2 regions of the Symbiobacterium turbinis genome follow, and region 2 is predicted to be linked to the other one. Evidence: riboswitches for the same ligand, from Rfam matches in the RefSeq annotation. Region 2 holds a riboswitch; the other holds the start of a gene.
What was found. A riboswitch is a leader RNA that binds a small molecule or an ion and turns the genes downstream of it on or off. The one in region 2 is predicted to bind cyclic di-AMP.
Positions count from the first base shown of each region.

Region 1: another riboswitch for cyclic di-AMP. It lies ahead of ACZ45O_RS16990 (CAP domain-containing protein); the one in region 2 lies ahead of ACZ45O_RS15400 (NAD/NADP octopine/nopaline dehydrogenase family protein).

Region 1 covers NZ_AP042433.1:3,509,972-3,515,871, reverse strand. Annotated here, with positions in the region: gene recO (DNA repair protein RecO) at 1-178, opposite strand, end outside; gene ACZ45O_RS17005 (hypothetical protein) at 298-1,392, shown strand; gene ACZ45O_RS17000 (GGDEF domain-containing protein) at 1,520-2,581, shown strand; gene deoC (deoxyribose-phosphate aldolase) at 2,659-3,333, opposite strand; cyclic di-AMP (ydaO/yuaA leader) riboswitch at 3,562-3,702, shown strand; gene ACZ45O_RS16990 (CAP domain-containing protein) at 3,758-4,450, shown strand; gene ACZ45O_RS16985 (electron transfer flavoprotein subunit beta/FixA family protein) at 4,709-5,530, shown strand; gene ACZ45O_RS16980 (electron transfer flavoprotein subunit alpha/FixB family protein) at 5,534-5,900, shown strand, end outside.
Region 2 covers NZ_AP042433.1:3,203,159-3,209,058, forward strand. Annotated here, with positions in the region: gene ACZ45O_RS15385 (methionine ABC transporter ATP-binding protein) at 1-368, shown strand, start outside; gene ACZ45O_RS15390 (methionine ABC transporter permease) at 361-1,011, shown strand; gene ACZ45O_RS15395 (MetQ/NlpA family ABC transporter substrate-binding protein) at 1,041-1,886, shown strand; cyclic di-AMP (ydaO/yuaA leader) riboswitch at 2,195-2,358, shown strand; gene ACZ45O_RS15400 (NAD/NADP octopine/nopaline dehydrogenase family protein) at 2,519-3,613, shown strand; gene ACZ45O_RS15405 (methionine synthase) at 3,606-5,252, shown strand; gene asnB (asparagine synthase B) at 5,269-5,900, shown strand, end outside.

The sequences.
Region 1 (5,900 bases), 310 kb from region 2:
GGGCCCGCACGTGCGAAAAGAGCTGCGTGGCGGCAGCGAAGCGATTGCGGGGGCGCCTGGCGCCCCGGGCCACCGCCTCCACCTTGCCCTCCTCCCGGGTCAGGAGCACCACGATCTTATCGGCTTCCTGAAAGTTGCGCACCCGAATGACGATGCCATCTACGTTATACAGTGCCACGTGGCCACCTCCGCCGTCATGCACTCATCATAACACGTCGATGTGATAGCGGTCACTTTACGCCCGGGGCTCAGCGGGGATACTGAGAATAAGTCTCAAAGCAATTGGAGGGGCTCACCATGTCTTCACCGCCGCGGCCGAATCCGGTCCGCTTCCCCCTGCTGCTTCTCGGCATCTTCACCCTGCTCGCGGCGCTGTGGGCGGGCATGCTCCGCATCGGGCTGACCCTGCCCCCCCTCACCCCCACGCTCTCGGGAGGCCACGGCCCGCTGATGATCGCCGGCTTCCTGGGCACCGTCATCGGCCTCGAACGGGCCATGGCGATGGGCCGGGCCTGGATGTTCGCCGCGCCCGCCCTGGCGGCCCTGGGCGGACTCCTGATCATCTTCGGCGCGCCCCCTGTGGCCGGCGCCCTCAGCATCACACTGAGCAGCGTGGTGCTTATCCTTCTCTTCATCCAAATTGTCCGGCTGCAGCCTGCCCTGTTCAACTACGTGCTGACCCTCGCGGCGGCGGTGTGGCTGGGCGGCAACCTGTTCTGGCTCTTCGGCACGCCCATCACCCACGTCGTCCCGGCATGGGCGGGCTTCCTCGTCCTGACCATCGCCGGCGAGCGGCTGGAGCTCACGCGGCTGCTCCGCATCAGCCGGGCCGGTACCGCTGCGCTCCTGATCGTCCTGGCTGTGGTCGTCGCGGGCGCGTTTATCGCACCGGGGAACTACAGCCTGGGCTGGCGGGTCACCGGTCTCGGCCTGGCCGCCGTCTCTCTCTGGCTCCTGCAGTACGACATCGCCCGGCGCACCGTGCGCGCGCAGGGGCTGACCCGCTTCATCGCGCACTGCATGCTGCTGGGCTACTTCTGGCTGCTGGCGGGCGGCCTCATCGCGCTCTGGCACGGCTTCATCTACGGCGGCGTCTACGACGCGGCGCTGCACGCGCTCTTCCTCGGCTTTGTCTTCAGCATGATCTTCGGCCACGCGCCGGTGATCTTCCCGGCGGTGCTGGGGGTGCGCATGGTGTTCACCCCCTGGTTCTACAGCCACCTGATCCTGCTGCACCTCTCCCTGCTGCTGCGGGTCGGCGCGGGGCTGCTGGAGTGGCTGCCCGGACGCCAGTGGGCGGTCGTCCTGAACGTTGTCGCCCTGCTCCTGTTCCTGGCCAACACCGTGCGCTCTGTGCGCCGGAAGCCGGGCCATCCCCAGTCGGCTACATAGCTAGATATACTCTGTTGCATATGCGTGACTGTCATGCTATAACGAAAGATGAAGAAGTATCGCGGAGGTGGGGGTGCTTCCCACCTCTGTCCACATATTCACGCCCTGAGGTGAAGGGAGTGAGAGGGTGGCACGGAACAGCCCACTCGAGCAGAAGAAGCGATCGCTTCTGCTCCTCGCGCTTCCTGTTGCCTCAGCAGCGGCGCTGATTGAATGGCTGCTCCTCAGAAGCAGCGGCCAGGAAGCGTCGGGCCTGCTCCTCGCCGGGGCCGCCCTCACCCTCCTGCTGGCCCTGCTGCTGTGGCGCCGCAGGCGGAGCCTGCGCTTCGTGGAGGCCGTCCTGACGGCGGGCATCGCCGTCGGGCTGTTCACGCTGCTCTACCTGGGCCTGTTCTCCGCCGACTCCGTGGCCCTCCGGCGCTTTGCCAGCCTGAGCCCGTGGGTCTCCGTCTCGCTGGTCGGCCTGATGCTGATCGTCGGGACCCGGCGGGCGGCCTGGATCGGAACGGCCATCTACCTCGGCCTGCTCGCCCTGGGCCTCGTCCACCTGTACAGGAGCGGCCTGGAAGGCGCGCATCCGATCCTGTTCGGGCCGCTGGCGCAGTTCTACCTGGCCAACGCCGTGCTGCTCTGGCTCCTGTTCGCCTGGTCGGAGATCCAGCAGCAGTACCACCAGACCCGCAAGATCGCCCAGTCCCTGGCCAACCTGGCCCACACGGATCCCCTGCTGGGCATTCCCAACCGGCGGCAGATGTACGCGCTCATCGAACAGGAGATCCGCTGTGCGGAAGAGGGCGGACAGCCCGCCACGATGATCATGTTCGACGTGGACCGCTTCAAGCAGGTGAACGACACCTACGGCCACGAGACGGGCGATGCGGCGCTGCGCGCGGTCACCACCGAGGTGCGCCAGGCCCTGCGCGCCACCGACACGGTGGGGCGGTGGGGCGGCGACGAGTTCATCATCCTCGCCCGTGTGAACGAGACCGCGCAGGCTTACCAGCTCGCCCAGCGAATCGCTGAGGCCGTTCACCAGAAGCTCGGCGAACGCTTTCTGCGGGTGACCATCAGTCTCGGTGTTGCGCCGTACCATCCCGGAGATACGGTGGAAGCGTGGGTCAACCGGGCGGACGCTGCGCTTTACCGGGCCAAGGAGTCCGGCCGCAACCGGGTGGTGGTGGGCTCTTAACGCGAGCCTCCTGACATGCGCGGCCCCCGTGACGCCTGTCACGGGGGCTTCATCATTTCGCGGACGCTGTCCACGCGTCAGGACCCGGGCTCCTCGGAGAGCCCGGCCAGGATGGCAACGCCGGCGCTCGCGCCGATGCGGGTGGCCCCGGCCTCGATCATCGCCAGTGCGGTGGCGAGGTCCCGCACGCCGCCGGAGGCCTTCACCCCCATGTCGGGACCCACGGTGCGGCGCATGAGCGCGACATCCTCCACGGTGGCGCCGCCGGTGCCGAACCCGGTGGAGGTCTTGACGAAGTCGGCGCCGGCCTCCTGGGCGAGCTGGCAGGCGATCACCTTCTCCTCGTCGGTCAGCAGCCCTGTCTCGATGATCACCTTGACCAGGGCCTCACCGGAAACGGCCGAAACCACCGCCCGGATATCGTTCAGCACCACATCCCGCCGGCCGGACTTCAGCGCGCCCACGTTGATCACCATGTCGACTTCCCGGGCCCCGCGGGCCACGGCATCCTCCGCCTCGACGGCCTTGATCTCGGTGCGGCTGGCTCCCAGCGGGAAGCCGATGGTCGTGCCGACCCGCACATCGGTCCCTGCGAGCAGTTCCGCGCACAGCGGCACCCAGTACGGGTTGACGCAGACCGCCATGAACTGGTGCTCCCGCCCCTCGTCGCAGAGCCGGCGAATCTGCGCTTCGGTCGCATCGGGCTTCAGCAGCGTGTGGTCGATCATCCGAGCCAATTCTCTGCGCGTCATGCGCCTGGCGTCCATGGGCGACAACCTCCTCTATTGCCGGGCGGCAACCTCTGGTCCGTAGTTTTTGCTGATCGATGGGGAGATTCGCCGGCGGCGCAATGATCACCTGCAAGAGTGTGCCATCGCTGGAAACGGCCACGCGGTTCTGGAAGGTATGTAGCATTTTAGCCATACATTATACATGGACGTATTTTGCTGACATGCGTTACGCTAGAAAACGACTTCGGACGCCCACACACGCTGAATTCCTCATTCGGAAGCGGGGGACCCAGGTTCATCAGGGGCAAAGCGCAGTGCAACCGCTGCCCGGGCGACACTCCTGCCGCCCGCGTCCGACAGCTAACCCCGTAAGCGTTGCAGGAGGAGGCCACCTCCTCCCTTCTGTGGCATCGCCAAGTCACGACAGAAAAAGGAGGAGCGAAACATGAAGTTCACCAGGCTTACGGGGCTCGCCATGGCCCTCGCCGTGACCGCCGCTGCACTCACCATGTCTGCTCCGGCCTCAGCCGCCACCACATACATCACCACCTGCCAGGCGCCTGTGCGCCACAACGCCTCGAACCGGCTGAACCGCTACTTCACGTGGCTCAACCTGCGGTGGTCTGCTCCGCAGACCACCGCCCAGCAGCCGCAGCCGAAGATGCAGCAGCCTGAGGCGCAGCAGCCCCGGCAGCCCGAGGTCCAGCAGCCCGTGCAGCCGGCGGAGCCCCAGGCCCAGCTCCAGGCCGACGGCCTGACCGCCGCCGAACAGCAGATGCTGAACCTGGTCAACCAGGAGCGGGCCAAGGCCGGTCTCCAGCCCCTGCAGGCTGACCTGGAGCTGACGAAGCTGGCGCGGATGAAGGGCCAGGACATGATCAACCGGGGCTACTTCGACCACAACTCGCCCACCTACGGCTCGCCGTTCGACATGATGAAGGCCCACGGCGTCTCGTACCGCACCGCGGGCGAGAACATCGCCGGCAACCAGACGGTCGAGCGGGCCCACACCGCTCTGATGAACTCGTCCGGCCACCGGGCGAACATCCTGAACGCCAACTACACCCACGTCGGTATCGGCATCGTCGAGGGTGGCCCGTACGGGATGATGTTCACCCAGATGTTCGTGGGACGGTAAACCGCGAAGACGCCCAAGGCCCCGTCAGTCACATGACTGGCGGGGTTTGGTCACTTACCGCCAACCTTCCACCCCTGCTGCGCCGGCGCGGCAGGGGTCTTTCATTTTGCTCTCGTCAGGACCGCTTCAGACCCCACGCACTAGTACCGCCATGCTTGTGAAATGGCTCACATACTATCCGAAAGGAGACTGCCGCTTCTGTTCCACAAGCGTTACGGTAGTACAAGAACGCTCATTTCTGTCGAAAGGGGGATCCGGGTGCACATCGTTGTATGCGTCAAGCAGGTGCCGGACAGCCGGGAGATCCGCATCGACACCAAGACCGGCACGCTGATCCGCGAAGGCGTTCCCTCCATCGTGAACCCCTACGATCTGCACGGTCTCGAAGCCGCCCTCCAGCTCAGGGAGCAGCACGGCGGACGCGTAACCGTGATCACCATGGGGCCGCCGATGGCGGAGAAGGCCCTGAAGGAGACGATCAGCCTGGGAGCTGACGACGCCGTGCTGGTCACGGACCGGAAGTTCGGCGGGGCAGACACCCTGGCGACGTCGTACGTGCTGGCCGAGGCCATCCGGAAGGCCGCCGACACCTGGGGACCGGTGGACCTGGTGATTGCCGGAAAGCAGACCCTCGACGGCGACACCGGCCAGGTGGGACCGGGCATCGCCTGCCGGCTGGGCCTGCAGCAGCTCACCTACGTGGAGAAGATCGTGGCCGTCGAAGGCCGCCGGATCCGGGTGGAGCGCCGCCTGGAAGACGGGCTGGAGGTCGTGGAGACCAGCCTGCCCGCGCTGCTCACCGTTCTGAAGGAGATCAACACGGTGCGCCGGGCGTCGCTCCCGGGCATGATCGCCGCCGCCCGGTACAAGCCCATCGTCTGGACCGTGGCCGACTTCCCCGACATCGACGTCACGAAGATCGGCCTCAAGGGCTCGCCCACCGTCGTTTCCCGGTCGTGGGTGCCCGAGGTCAGGAAGGTCGACACCACCTACGTGGACGGGGCCGCGGAACTCTGGGAGGCGCTGTGGGCCACGGACCTGCCGGAGCGCCTCGGATGGTCGGCAGAGGAGGGGGCATGACAGATGGAGCTTGAGTACCAGGGCATCATGGTTTGGGTGGAGCAGCGCGACGGCGTCGCCAAGCCGGTCAGCTGGCAGTTGATCGGGCAGGCCCGGCGCATGGCCGAGAAGATCGGCGCCGAGGTGTACGCCCTGGTTCAGGGCGAACAGGTCGAGCACCTGGCCCGGGAGGCCATCTGTTACGGGGCCGACCGCGCCTACCTGATCGAGCACCCCGTGCTCAGGGAGTACCGGACCGAACCCTACAGCGTGTCGACGCTGGACGTCATCCGCCAGGTGAAGCCCGAGATCGTGCTCATCGGCGCCACGTACCAGGGGCGCGACCTGGCCGGCGCCATCGCCACGCACCTGCCCACGGGCCTCACCGCAG
Region 2 (5,900 bases):
TGGCCATCCTGGAGGGCGGCACGGTGGTGGAGCAGGGCGGCGTGCTGGAACTGATCGGCCGGCCGGGCTCCCGGCTGCGGGAGCTGTTTTACGAACCCGTGGGAGACGTGGCCGTCCGGATCCACCCAGAAGGGGTGCGGGTTGTGCTCTTCTTCGTGGGCGCCTCAGCCGACCAGCCGCTGATCAGCGCGATGGTGCGCCGGTTCCAGGTGGACGCCAACATCGTTCACGGCGCGGTCGAGCGGATTGCCGGAGCGACGGTGGGCCGGCTGCTGGTGGAGCTCACCGGCCGGCCGGAGGACATTCAGGCTGCCCTGCGGTTCCTCGAGGAGCAGGGGGTCTCGCCGGAGGTGATTCCGCATGGTTAACCTGGGGCCGATGATGGCGAAAGCCACCTGGGAGACGCTCTACATGGTGGGTGCCGCCGCCTTCTTCACGCTCCTCCTGGGCCTGCCCCTGGGTGTGCTGCTGGTGATCACCGCCCGGGGCGGCCTTTGGGAAAAGCCGGGGCTCAACCGCGTCCTCGGTGTTCTGGTGAACATCGGCCGCTCGACGCCCTTTGTCATTCTGATGGTGGCGGTCACCCCGCTCACGAGGGCGATCGTCGGCAGTTCCATCGGCACCACGGCGGCCATCGTTCCGCTGGTGGTCGCGGCCGTTCCCTTCATGGGGCGGGTCGTGGAGCAGGCGCTCCACGAGGTGAGCCCCGGCCTGGTTGAGGCTGCCCTGGCCATGGGCTCCACCAACTGGCAGGTGGTCACCAAGGTGCTCCTGGCGGAGGCCAGGCCGTCGCTGGTGCGGGGCACGGCCCTGATGCTGGTGAACGTCGTCGGCTACTCGGCGATGGCCGGCGCCATCGGCGGCGGCGGATTGGGCGACGTCGCCGTGAAGTGGGGCTACGCCCGGTACGAGATGGACGTCATGTACGTCAGCCTGGTGATCCTGGTCGTCATGGTTCAGGTCATGCAGTGGATCGGCGACAGCCTGGCCAACAGGTTTACGCATAAATAGGGTTATCGAAAACATGGGAGGTTGAGCGAATGAAGCGCATCGTGAGTCTTGCACTGGTTTCCGTCCTGGCTCTGGGCGTGCTGGCCGGCTGTGGCGGTGCGAAGGAGCCTGCGGGTGAGCAGCAGCCTGCCGGGCAGCAGGAGGAGCAGGTCACGCTGAAGGTGGGGGCGACGGTCACGCCTCACTCTGAGATTCTGGAGTCCATCAAGGAGGCGTCCGCGGCTGAGGGGATCAACCTGGATATTGTGGTCTTCACGGACTACGTGCAGCCGAACCTCGCCCTGGCGGACGGCAGCCTCGACGCCAACTATTTCCAGCACGTGCCCTACCTCGAAGACTTCGCCTCCAAGCGCGGTCTGGACCTGGTCTCGGTCGGCGCTGTCCACCTGGAGCCGCTGGGCCTCTACTCCCTGGAGCTGACCAGCCTGGACCAGCTGCCTGACGGGGCCACGGTCTCCATTCCCGACGACCCCACCAACGGCGGGCGTGCGCTGAAGCTGCTGGCCGATCAGGGGCTGATTGAGCTGAAGGAGGGGGTCGGGGTCGAGGCGACGCCCAACGATGTGGTCGCGAACCCCAAGAACCTGAAGATCGAGATGCTGCAGGCCGAGTTCCTGCCGCGCAGCCTGCAGGACGTGGACGCCGCTGTCATCAACACCAACTACTACCTGGACGCTGAGAAGAACCTGGGCTTGAAGGCCAACGTGCTGGCCCGGGAGTCGGCGGAGGATAACCCGTATGCCAACATTGTCGCCGTGCGCGCCGGCGACGAGGCTCGCCCGGAGATCAAGAAGCTGATGGAGCTGCTGCAGTCTGAGGCGGTGGCGAAGTTCATCGAGGAGAACTACGACGGCGCGGTGATTCCGGCGTTTTGATCTAAGTGGGGAGGGGGGAGGTGTCCCCCCTCCCCACACCCCTCCCCCTGCCAGTCGGAGGGCAGTGCCACGGTGCCGCCCGGCAGAGCCGGTCGGACACCGTGAAGTGGGGAAGGTACCAGGCGTGTAACGCTGGGGAAAGCTGTCACTTCCCGACGCTCCCTCGCCTGCCAGTCGGAGGGCAGTGCCACGGTGCCGCCCGGCAGAGCCGGTCGGACACCGTGGGAGTCAGAAAATTCGGCGCGCTTGACGCCGGTCCTGATGATTTGGTAGAATAGTCTCGCTTGCGGTAACGGAATAACGCTGGACCCGCCTGATCGCTGAATCCCCGCGCAAGCGGGGAACGGGGGAACCACATTCCTGGGGCGAATCGCACCGAGGCTCCGGCGGAGGCCGGAGGGAGGATGCGTAGGGGCACGCTTTGGCGCCCCGAGTCCGTCAGCTAACCTCGTAAGCGTGGCTGAGGTGGTGGGCCCTTGCCATTGTTGCCTATACATAATACGGAGGGGGTCACCAGACCTTAAGCTTTGCTGTGCCTTCAGGCGGGCGCCGACCAACGCGGTCGGCGCCTTCTCCGTTCCCCCAAGCCTGGCTGGACGCCAGTAACCAAGGCATTGAGGAGGGAGGAGACCGTGCTGCGATACTGCGTGATCGGAGCCGGCCACGGTGGGCTCGCCATGGCCGGTCATCTGGGAGTGATGGGGTTCCCTGTATCGCTCTGGGCCCGCAATCCCGAGGCACTGCAGCCGATCGAGGCCGCCGGAGGCGTCTTCCTGGAGGGTGAGGTAGAGGGCTTTGGCCCCGTGCAGGTCGCCTACAGTCTGCAGGCGGCCCTGGAGAGCGCCGATGTCGTGCTCGTCGTGCTGCCCGCCTCGGCCCACCGGGAGATCGCCACGAGGTGCGCGCCCTACGTGCGCGACGGGCAACGGATCCTCCTGCTGCCCGGCCGGACGGCGGGGGCCATCGAGTTCAGACACGCGCTGAGGGAGGCCGGGTGCACCGCCGACGTAATCGTCGGCGAGGCACAGACCTTCCTTTACGCCAGCCGCAAGATCGGACCTTTCCAGGCCCGCATCCACGGTATCAAGCGCCAGGTGCTGGCAGCGGCCCTGCCGGCGTCGCGCACCGGAGAGCTGTTGGAGGGGATCAAGCCTGCCTTTCCCCAGTTCATGCCGGCCCGCTGGGTCTGGAAGACCTCGCTGGACAACGTGGGGGCCATCTTCCACCCCGGCGTGACCCTCCTGAATGCCGGGCGCATCGAGTCCACCGGCGGCGCCTTCCGTCACTATGTGGACGGCATCACCCCCTCGGTCGCGGCGCTCCTCGAGCAACTGGACCAGGAGCGGGTTGCGGTTGCCCGGCGCCTTGGCGTGGGCGCACTGACCGCCCGGGAGTGGCTGGCCGAGGCGTACGGGGTGGAGCGCCCGAGCCTGTACGAGGCGATTCAGGCCACCCGGGCCTACGCGGACGTGGGGGCGCCGGCGCAGCTCCACCACCGGTACATCTGGGAGGACGTGCCGACCGGCCTCGTCCCCATCGCCTCGCTGGGCGCTGCCTTCGGCATCCCGACGCCCGTCGCCGATGCGCTGATCCACATCGCCAACGGGATCTGCGGCGTCGACTTCCGGGAGACGGGCCGGACAGTGGAACGGCTCGGCATGGCGGGATGGGCCCCTGAGCAGATCAGCAACTACGCACTGGAAGGAGATGTGATGGACCTTGTCTAATCGACGCATTATTGGAGCAGCCATCGGGGACGACGTGCACGTGGGGGGCGTCATCCGTTTTCTCCAGATGGCCGAGCAAATGGGCTACGAAGCACGCTCCCTCGGGCCCGCCGTCTCCGTGGAACGGCTTCTCGCCGAGGTGGCCGCCTGGGATCCGGAGATCGTCGCCGTCGGCTACAGGCTTACGCCCGAATCCGGCCGCGCAGTGCTCGCCCACCTGGCCCAGAGCGCGCGGGAACAGGGGCAGGCCGGCCGCCGCTGGGTGCTCGGGGCCACGGATCCCGTGGCCGAGCACGGACGGGCTCTCGGCTTCTTCGAAGCGGTGTTCGGCGGGTCTGCGGACTGGCAGGAGGTGGTGGACTTTCTGCGCGGGGCTCCGGCCCGGGAGGCGGGCGGCATGCCGCCCCAAACGCTGGTGGAGCGCATTCTGTGGAAGCGGCCTTTCCCGCTTCTGCGCCACCACTTCGGCCAGCCTACCGTCGCCGCGACGGTGGAGGGGGTCCGGCAAATCAGCGAGGCCGGGGTGCTGGACGTGATCAGCCTGGGCACCGACCAGAACGCCCAGGAGCACTTCTTCCGGCCCGATGAGATGGACCCGCGCGAGCACGGCGCCGGCGGCGTGCCCGTCAGGACCGCCGATGACCTGAGGGCGCTTTACGCTGCCTCCCGAACGGGCAACTTCCCGCTGATGCGCTGCTATGCCGGCACCCGCGATCAGCTGGCCTGGGCCGAGATGCTGCACGACACCATTCACAACGCCTGGGCGGCGGTGCCCCTCTTCTGGTACAGCCAGCTGGACGGGCGCTCACAGCGGCCGCTCCTGGAGTCGATTCCGGAGGTGCAGGCCGTGTTCCGGTGGCACGCCGAGCGCGGCATCCCTGTGGAGTCGAATGAGAGCCACCACTGGTCGCTGCGGGACGCCCCGGATGTGGTCGCGGTGGTCGCCGCCTACATCGCGGCCTACAACGCCAGGCGGGCAGGCGTCACCGATTACATCCAGCAGCTGATGTGGAACAACCCGCCCCTCACCTCGCCCGCCATGGACCTGGCGAAGATGCTGGCCAAGCTCGAGCTCGTGGAATCGCTGGCCGGCCCGAACTTCCGGGTGTGGCGGGAGTGCCGGACGGGGCTCACCTCGATGCCTGCGGGCTTTGACCGGGCAAAGGGGCACCTGGCCGCCTCGACCTTCCTGCAGATGGCGGTGAAGCCTGACATCGTGCACATCGTGGGCCACTCCGAGTACCACCACGCCGCCACGGCGACGGACGTGATCGAAGGGTGCCACGTGGCCATTGGGGCCATCCAGCTGGCGCTTCAGGGGCTGCCGGACATGACGCAGGATGAGGCGGTGCAGGCCCGAAAGGCCGAGCTGGTGGCCGAGGCCAAGCTGCTCCTGGAGGCGATCGCCTCGCTGGCCCCGGCGGGCGTGGATGATCCCCTCACCCATGCCCCCACGCTGGCGGCTGCCGTCCGAACGGGGCTGCTGGATGCTCCGCACCTGATGGGCAATCCGGCGGCCAGGGGCGAGGTGGCGGTCCGGTTCGACGACGGCGCGTGCCGCGCGGTCGACCGGCAGACGGGGCGGATGCTCAGCGAGGCGGATCGCATCGCCGCACTGCTGGAGAAAGAGATCGTGTAAGGAGGAGGTCGCTACATTGAGTGGGATCGCAGGGATCCTCGGCAAGCCTGATCAGGCCCGCATCGCAAGGATGCTGGATCAGCAGGCGCACCGGGGGCCTGACGGTCGGGGTATCTGGACTGCAACGGCCGGTTTTGGCCTCGGGCATGTGCGTCTGGCCACCGTCGATGTTGAGGGCGGTGGCCAGCCGCTGGCCAACGAAGATGGCAGCCTGTGGCTGGCGATGACCGGCGCCATCTACAACCACCGCGCCCTCCGGCAGGAGCTGGAGGGGCGACATACCTTCAAGACCCAATCGGATGCCGAAGTGGTGCTGCACCTGTTCGAGGAGCACGGCCCCGCCTGCGTGGAGCGGCTGGATGGCATGTTTGCCATTGCCATCTGGGGCGAGGAGCTGGGCCTGTTTCTCGCCCGCGATCCACTGGGCATCCAGCCGCTTTACTGGGGGGAGGATGACGAGGGGAACCTGCTCTTCGCCTCAGAGATCAAGGCCTTGATCGGGGAGACGAATCAAGTGCGGGAGTTTCCCCCGGGCCACCGGTGGCGCGTTGGGGAGCCTATGGAGGCCTACGAGCAGATTCCGGCACACACAGGGGAGCTGACGGACCCGGACCAGGCGGTCCTCACCCTGGACCGCGTGCTGAACAA